DNA from 3 places in the Arthrobacter sp. Dra40 genome. Region 2 is predicted to be linked to each of the others. Evidence: riboswitches for the same ligand, from Rfam matches in the RefSeq annotation. Region 2 holds a riboswitch; each other region holds the start of a gene.
The links. A riboswitch is a leader RNA that binds a small molecule or an ion and turns the genes downstream of it on or off. The one in region 2 is predicted to bind cyclic di-AMP.
Positions count from the first base shown of each region.

Region 1: it holds a riboswitch for cyclic di-AMP, as region 2 does, so the genes downstream of both, AC5RWT_RS00400 (NlpC/P60 family protein) here and AC5RWT_RS19200 (C40 family peptidase) in region 2, are expected to answer to the same signal.
Region 3: it holds a riboswitch for cyclic di-AMP, as region 2 does, so the genes downstream of both, AC5RWT_RS00185 (M23 family metallopeptidase) here and AC5RWT_RS19200 (C40 family peptidase) in region 2, are expected to answer to the same signal.

Region 1 is NZ_JBNHHB010000001.1:76,624-78,883, reverse strand. It holds gene AC5RWT_RS00405 (aldehyde dehydrogenase family protein) at 1-512, opposite strand, end outside; cyclic di-AMP (ydaO/yuaA leader) riboswitch at 935-1,098, shown strand; gene AC5RWT_RS00400 (NlpC/P60 family protein) at 1,103-2,002, shown strand.
Region 2 is NZ_JBNHHB010000052.1:23,118-25,377, forward strand. It holds gene AC5RWT_RS19195 (LysR substrate-binding domain-containing protein) at 1-743, opposite strand, end outside; cyclic di-AMP (ydaO/yuaA leader) riboswitch at 995-1,160, shown strand; gene AC5RWT_RS19200 (C40 family peptidase) at 1,164-2,054, shown strand.
Region 3 is NZ_JBNHHB010000001.1:40,309-42,568, reverse strand. It holds gene AC5RWT_RS00190 (HNH endonuclease) at 1-431, shown strand, start outside; cyclic di-AMP (ydaO/yuaA leader) riboswitch at 628-801, shown strand; gene AC5RWT_RS00185 (M23 family metallopeptidase) at 805-1,710, shown strand; gene AC5RWT_RS00180 (aldo/keto reductase) at 1,833-2,260, opposite strand, start outside.

The sequences.
Region 1 (2,260 bases), on a different contig from region 2:
ACCGTATTGCCCACGGCCAGCGGGATGGCCATGGCGCGGATGCCCAAGATGAAGGGCGCGTTCCAGGGCGAGAGCGCCGCCACCACACCATAGGGCTGGCGGACCGAGAGCGAGAACTTGCCCGGCAGGTCGGTGGCGAGCACATCACCTCGCGGAGCGGTAGTGGCCGCCGCGGCCGAGCGCAGGATGTTGGCGGCCAACTGGACGTTGAAGCCGGCCCAGACCGCTACTCCCCCGACCTCTCCGGCCATCAACTCGATGCCCTGCTGCATCCGTTCCTCCAGCAGATCGGCTGCTTTGAGGAAGATTTTCGCCCGCTGAGTGGGAGGGGTGGCGGCCCAGGAGTCGAAGGCCGACGACGCCGCGTCGACGGCGCGCGTGACATCCTCCGGACCGGCGGCGGCGACGGTGGCGTAAGTGTCACCGGTGTAGGGGCTGATGTCCTCGGTGGTCTTGCCGGAAACCGCCGGGACGTGCTCGCCGTTGATGATCAGATCGCGGGTGATGGGCATGGCGCTTCATTCCTCTCCGAAGTGGCTGGGCCACGCCGCCGGCCAAGCCGAAGCGCCGGCCGTTCCCGCGGCCCGGATAATCCGGAGCCTACTCCCGCCGGCGGACTCCGACAATGGCAGTCAAGTGCCTTGTGGGAGAGGGTCGAGACGGCCCCATTTGGTGATGATGTTCACTCGGGAAGCGCGGAAATGGACCTAAAAAAGGGGTGGCGACCGCTGTCTGTTCCAAGGGATGTAGCAGTCCGGCTCTTTCGTTTCGGCGCGAAACGGGCCTTGGATCATTAAAGTTTTCGGGCTTTCAGGTTATCCACAGGTAAATTTCAGGACTTGGACAGTTATCGAACCGTTATGTAACGTAATCATCACGTCGGCGATCATAGCCGTCGTCCTCGGAAGGTATTGCTGAGCTCTGCCAACCTTCCCGAGTTAGTTCGCTAGACATCTGGCAGAGGCGGGGGACCCACTTTCCGGGCCCTCTTGGGGCCCTTGGGGTTAAGTCGCGTGGAGTGCATACCGCACTGCCGCACGACCGGGTGACTCCCATCCGAATCCGACAGCTCACCTCGTAGGCATTGGGAGAGGTTTACTTCTTGCTGCTCAAAAACAACCGTGCACGCCACCGCGCCACCCCCGTTCGCAACACCACCGTGGCTGGCCTGTCCAACGCTATTTCATCCCACGCCGGCACCGTCGGCCGCAGTGCCGCCGTTGTCACGGCCGCCGGTGGCCTGATGCTGGGCGTCGGCATGCCGGCCAACGCCGCCGCCGATGTCACCGTCCCGACCTACGGTGCAGCCGATGTGGCCGACACCGTTGCCGCCCCGGCCAACGCCGGCCTCGAGGTGGAGCGGGCCTCGGTTACCACCGAAGCTGCTTCCGACGCCGCCACCCACACCGTGGTCGCCGGCGACACCGTAGGCACGATCGCCGCCCAGTACGGGAAGAACGTGCAGGATGTGCTGGCCGCCAACGGGCTGAACGCTTACACCCTCATCTACCCGGGCGACGAGATCGCACTGACCGGTTCCGCGCAGGCCCAGTCCGGCGGCCAAGCTGCCCAGGGCGCCGGCGTAGCCACCGCGGCGACGCAGGCTGCACCGGCCGACACCGCCACGGTCTCGTTGGCCAGCGCCGACATCAAGCCTGCCTCCACCGGCGGCAACAAGAGCATCGTGGACATCGCGATGACCGGCCTGGGCACCCCCTACGTTTGGGGCGGCACCAGCACCGGTGGCTGGGACTGCTCAGGATTCACCCAGTGGGTCTACGCCCAGGTCGGCGTGGACCTGCCCCGCACCAGCCAGATGCAGGGCGGCGCCCTGACTCCGACCAGCAACCCGCAGCCGGGCGACCTGGTGGTGCAGAACGGCGGCGGCCACATCGGAATCTACTTGGGCGACGGCAAGATGATCAGCGCGCTCAACCCGAGCCAGGGCACCTTGGTGCACGACGTGAGCGCCATGCCGGTAACCGGGTACTACACCATCTAGCACCCACAGTCTCCTGGGCCGGTTATTCCCCCAACGGCCGGGCCAGGATCACAGGGAGCCCCGTCGGCCATGCGCCGGCGGGGCCTCTCCTCTTTAATGGCGTTTAAAGGCGGGGCATCCTCTTCGACCGCGCCCCTGGATTCAAGAGGTTTATCGCTCGTCCTCTCCTCTTTAACCTGCCGGCACCTCCTCCACAACCCGCGGGCAGCTCCTCCTTACCTCGCGGGCTCGTCTTTAAGCGGGCGCTCCTCTTTAACA
Region 2 (2,260 bases):
GGCGGTCGCTGCACCAGCACGGTGTAGCCGAGGCCGCGGGCCACCATGCCGCGGACGGCTTCGAAACTGGAGGAACGCCAGGCGATCTTCGGATCCAGCCCGGACAGCCGCAGGTTGACCAACTGATTGTCCCGCACGGTCGGGATGTCCAAGGAGACGAAGTCCTCGTCTGCCAGTTCCTCCAGTTTGATGCTGGTGCGGGAAGCCAGCGGATGGTCGGCAGCCAGCAGCACATAGGGCCGGCCTTCCTTGACCGTGCGCGCCTGCACGCCGGGCAACAGGTGCCGGGTGTGGGTCAGCACCGCATCCAAATAGCCCTCCTGCATCCGGTGCTGCAGCTCGGCGGCTTCCCCTTCCTCCATGGTCACCGTGAGCCGCGGATGGGGTTTGATGAAGCGTTCGCTGATGACCGGAACCCAAAAGGCCGAGAGCGTGCTGTAGCAGCCGATGGCCAGCGGGCCTACCAGTCCCTGCTGCCGTTCGATGATGCTGTTCTGCACCTCGTCGGCATGCCGGACCAGGCTGCGCACGTCGCGCAGGAACTGCTGGCCGACACCGGTCAGCGCGATTCCGCGGGACCGGTGCCGGACCATCAGCTGCGCGCCGACGATCCGTTCCAGGTCGGTCAGCGACTGTGACATGGCCGCTTGGGAGATGTGGCTGGCAGCCGCGGCCGCGGAGATCGAGCCGTGATCGGCGACTGCCACGAAGTACTGCAGCTGTTTGAGCGTGAAGTTCACCACCCCGCCAGCGTACAAGTAACCAAGGAGGGGACGCCTGACGGGCCGGATTGTTCGTCGAATGTAGCGTCGAGCGTTTGATGCAGTGGTAGTTAAACGCTGGCTGGCCGTGCCCGCGGGGAGCCGTTTTCAGGTTATCCACAGCTAACCATCAGGGCTTGGACAGTTACCGAACCGTTATGTAGTGTAATCACCACGTCGGCGATCATGCGCCGTCGTCCTCGGTGGGTATTGCCTAGCTCTGCCAGCCTTACCGAGTTCGTTCGCTAGACATCTGGCAGAGGCGGGGGACCCATTTTCTTCGGGCCCCTCTGGGGCTCTTGGGGTTAAGCCGTACGAAGTGCATGCCGCACTGCCGCACGGCCGGGTGACTCCCATCCGAACCCGACAGCTCACCTCGCAGGCATTGGGAGAGGTAATTTCTTGCTGCTCAAAAACAACCGCGCACGCCACCGTGCCACCCCGGTCCGCAACACCGCCATTGCCGGCCTGTCCAACGCCGTTTCATCCCACGCCGGCACCGTCGGTCGCGGGGCTGCCGTGGTCACTGCCGCCGGAGGCCTAATGCTGGGCGCCGGCCTGCCGGCCAACGCCGCCGCCGAGGTCAACGTCCCGACGTATGGCTCCGCCGACGCCGCGGAAACCGTTGCCGCTCCGGCGAATGCCGGCTTCGAGGTGGAGCGGGCGTCCGTAACCAGTTCGGCTGCCGGCGCCACCACCCACACCGTCGTCGCGGGCGACACTGTGGGCACCATTGCCGCCCAGTACGGCAAGAACGTGCAGGACGTGCTGGCCATCAACGGCCTGGGCGCGTACTCCATCATCTACCCGGGCGACCAGATCGCCCTGACCGGCTCCGCGCAGGGCAGCCAGGCCGTTGATGGCCAGGCAGTCCAGCTCGCCTCCTCGACGCAGGCCGCCTCGACGGATACGGCCACGGTCTCGCTGGCCAGCGCCAACATCTCGGTTGCCTCCACCGGCGGCAACAAGAGCATCGTGGACATTGCCATGTCCGGCCAGGGCACCCCCTACGTCTGGGGCGGCACCTCCACCGCCGGCTGGGACTGCTCCGGCTTCACCCAGTGGGTCTACGCCCAGGCTGGCGTTGACCTGCCCCGCCTCAGCCAGGAGCAGGGCAGTGTCCTGACGCCGACCAGCAGCCCGCAGCCGGGTGACCTGGTGGTGCAGAACGGCGGCGGCCACGTGGGCATCTACCTCGGCGACGGCAAGATGATCAGCGCGCTGAACCCGAGCCAGGGCACCATGGTGCACGACGTCCACGCCATGCCCGTTACCGGCTACTACACGATGTAGCACCCCCAAGACTCCTGGTCCGGTTACTCCCCCAACTACCGGCCCAGGACCACAGGGAAGCTCCGTCGGCCTTGCGCCGGCGGGGCTTCTCCTCTTTTAAAAGGACCGGAGGCGGCCCCGCCCGGCGAGCACCGCCGTCGTTGTCTTGTGGAGGTTCCTGCGCGGTGGGAATAGGCTTACGCGGACGCGGGTTAGACTACTATTCC
Region 3 (2,260 bases), on a different contig from region 2:
TGGGCTGGATCGGAGCGCCTGTCCTTGTCTTGGTGGCAGTCGCCGTTGCCGTACGCATCCGCCGCTCCCGCGATGTGCGCCGCAGGGATCCGCTGCGCACATTTAACCGGCAGCAACGCCGCGAAGGGCTGGCGCGTGCCGGCGGCCAGTGCGAACTGGAGGTTGGGCCGCACCGCCGTTGCCCCAACCCGGCCACCACCGGCGACCACTTCTTCCCTTGGAAGAAAGGCGGGGCCACCGTGATGACCAATTTCGTGGCGGCCTGCGCAAGCTGCGACCGGCGCAAGGGCACATCGATTCCCTCGCCACAGTCCCGGCAGCAGCTGGAGGAACGGCGGCGCAGCTACTTTCCGGCCGGCGTTCCGGTTCAGGCCGGCGAGCGCAATGAGATTTCCGGCCGCACGCACACAGCTGCCTGGTTGATGGGCTGAGCTACCGCTACTGGCGGTCAGACCGGCGGCCTGGACGTTGGGCGCCCCGTACCCGCTCGCAACCCTGCCGCACTCCGGGTGATAAGGAACACGGATAACGAAGTTGTAACACCGCGTGTCGCTCCCGTAAATTGGATGGTGTTCCTACTATGAAGGTGGGCGCCCGGTCCGCCCGTCGAACCCTGCCGGCGGACCGTAAGATATCGAGCTTTATGTCGAAGGCAGGGGCGGAGGAACCACGTACGGTGCTTGGGGGCACCATGGGGTGAAGTCCTCAGAGGCAGGCCGGCTTCCCGCGGCTATGCCGGCAGGACCGAGTGAACTCTCGCTCGAATCCGACAGCTAACTTCGCAGGCGCATGAGAGGAATACCTGTGAACACCCCTGTCCGCGGTCGTCGCCGTTCCGACACCCGTACGTCTCCCCTTTCCCTGATCTCTCGCGCTTTCGGCGAGCCCGAAGGCCGCCGCCGCGCAGAAGCGCCCGCCGCGGCTCACGCGGTTGCCCGCAAGGCAGGCATTGCGGCCGCAACAGCCGGCATGCTGGCCGTGATTGCCATCCCGGTCGCCCATGCAGGTGGCGCGGACGAGTTGGTTCGCGCCGATCGCGTGTCCAGCAACAGTGCGGTCAGCGTCCAAGCCACCAAGGATGCCGACCTTCGGTTCGACCGGCCCTGGGCCGCCAGCAAGGCCGCCCAGGAAGAGATCAAGGTTGCCGCCGCGTCCGCCGAGAAGAAGAAGGCGGCAGCGGACAAGAAGGCCGCAGCCGATCAGAAGGCCGCAGCGGACAAGAAGGCAAAGGCCCAGGCTGCCGCCAAGAAGAAGGCAGCCGCCATCGCTGCAGCGAAGAAGGCGGACGCAGCCAAGGCCAAGACCGCCGGCTTCGCGACCGGCAGCCTGAAGGCCCCCATTCCACACATGAAACAGACTTCCGGCTTCGGCTACCGCCTGAATCCGATCACCGGCGCGGCCGGCGAACTGCACACCGGCATCGACTACGCGATGGGCTGCGGCACCCCGGTCAACGCTTCCGACGGCGGCAAGGTGGTTGAGGCCGGCTGGCAGGTCGGCGGCGGCGGAAACCGCATTGTGGTCGAGCACCGCGGCGGCTTGAAGACCACCTACAACCACCTGCAGTCCATCGGCGTTTCGCTGGGCCAGAAGGTTGCCCAGGGCGAGCGCATCGGCGAGCTGGGCACCACCGGCAACTCCACCGGCTGCCACCTGCACTTCGAGGTTGTGAAGGACGGCCAGACCGTGGATCCGGCAGGCTGGCTCTAAACCCCACAGCAACGACGGCGGAGCTTCCGCTACCTGACGGCGATGCCCACCCCGGTGAACTGATCACAGGCGGTGGGCATCGCCGTCGCTCGTTTGAGAGTCGCTCGCTTGAGGAGGAGTGCTCAGGCGAAGGACTGCGACGCTTGGTCCAAGGCGGAAACCTCGTCGGCGGTCAGCTGCACATCCGCGGCAGCCATCAGATCCGGCAACTGCTGCGGCGTCCGGGCGCTGGCCAGCGGCGCGGTGATGCCTGGCTTGCTGAGCAGCCAGGCGAGCGCCGCCGTCGTGATGGAGATCCCGCGGGAGGAGGCGACCGTTTCCACGGCGTCCACCACTGCAAAGCCCTTGGCGGTGAGGTAATTCCCCAACATGCCGCCGCGCGCGCTGGCCTCGGCATCGTCGGTGCTGTGGTACTTGCCGGTTAGGAAGCCTGCGGCCAGGGAGAGGTAGGGGAAGACCGAGAGGTTGTGCTCCCGAGCCAACGGCGCATAACCCTGCTCGTAGTCCTTGCGGGCCACCAGGTTGTAGTGCGGCTGCAGCGCCACAGGCA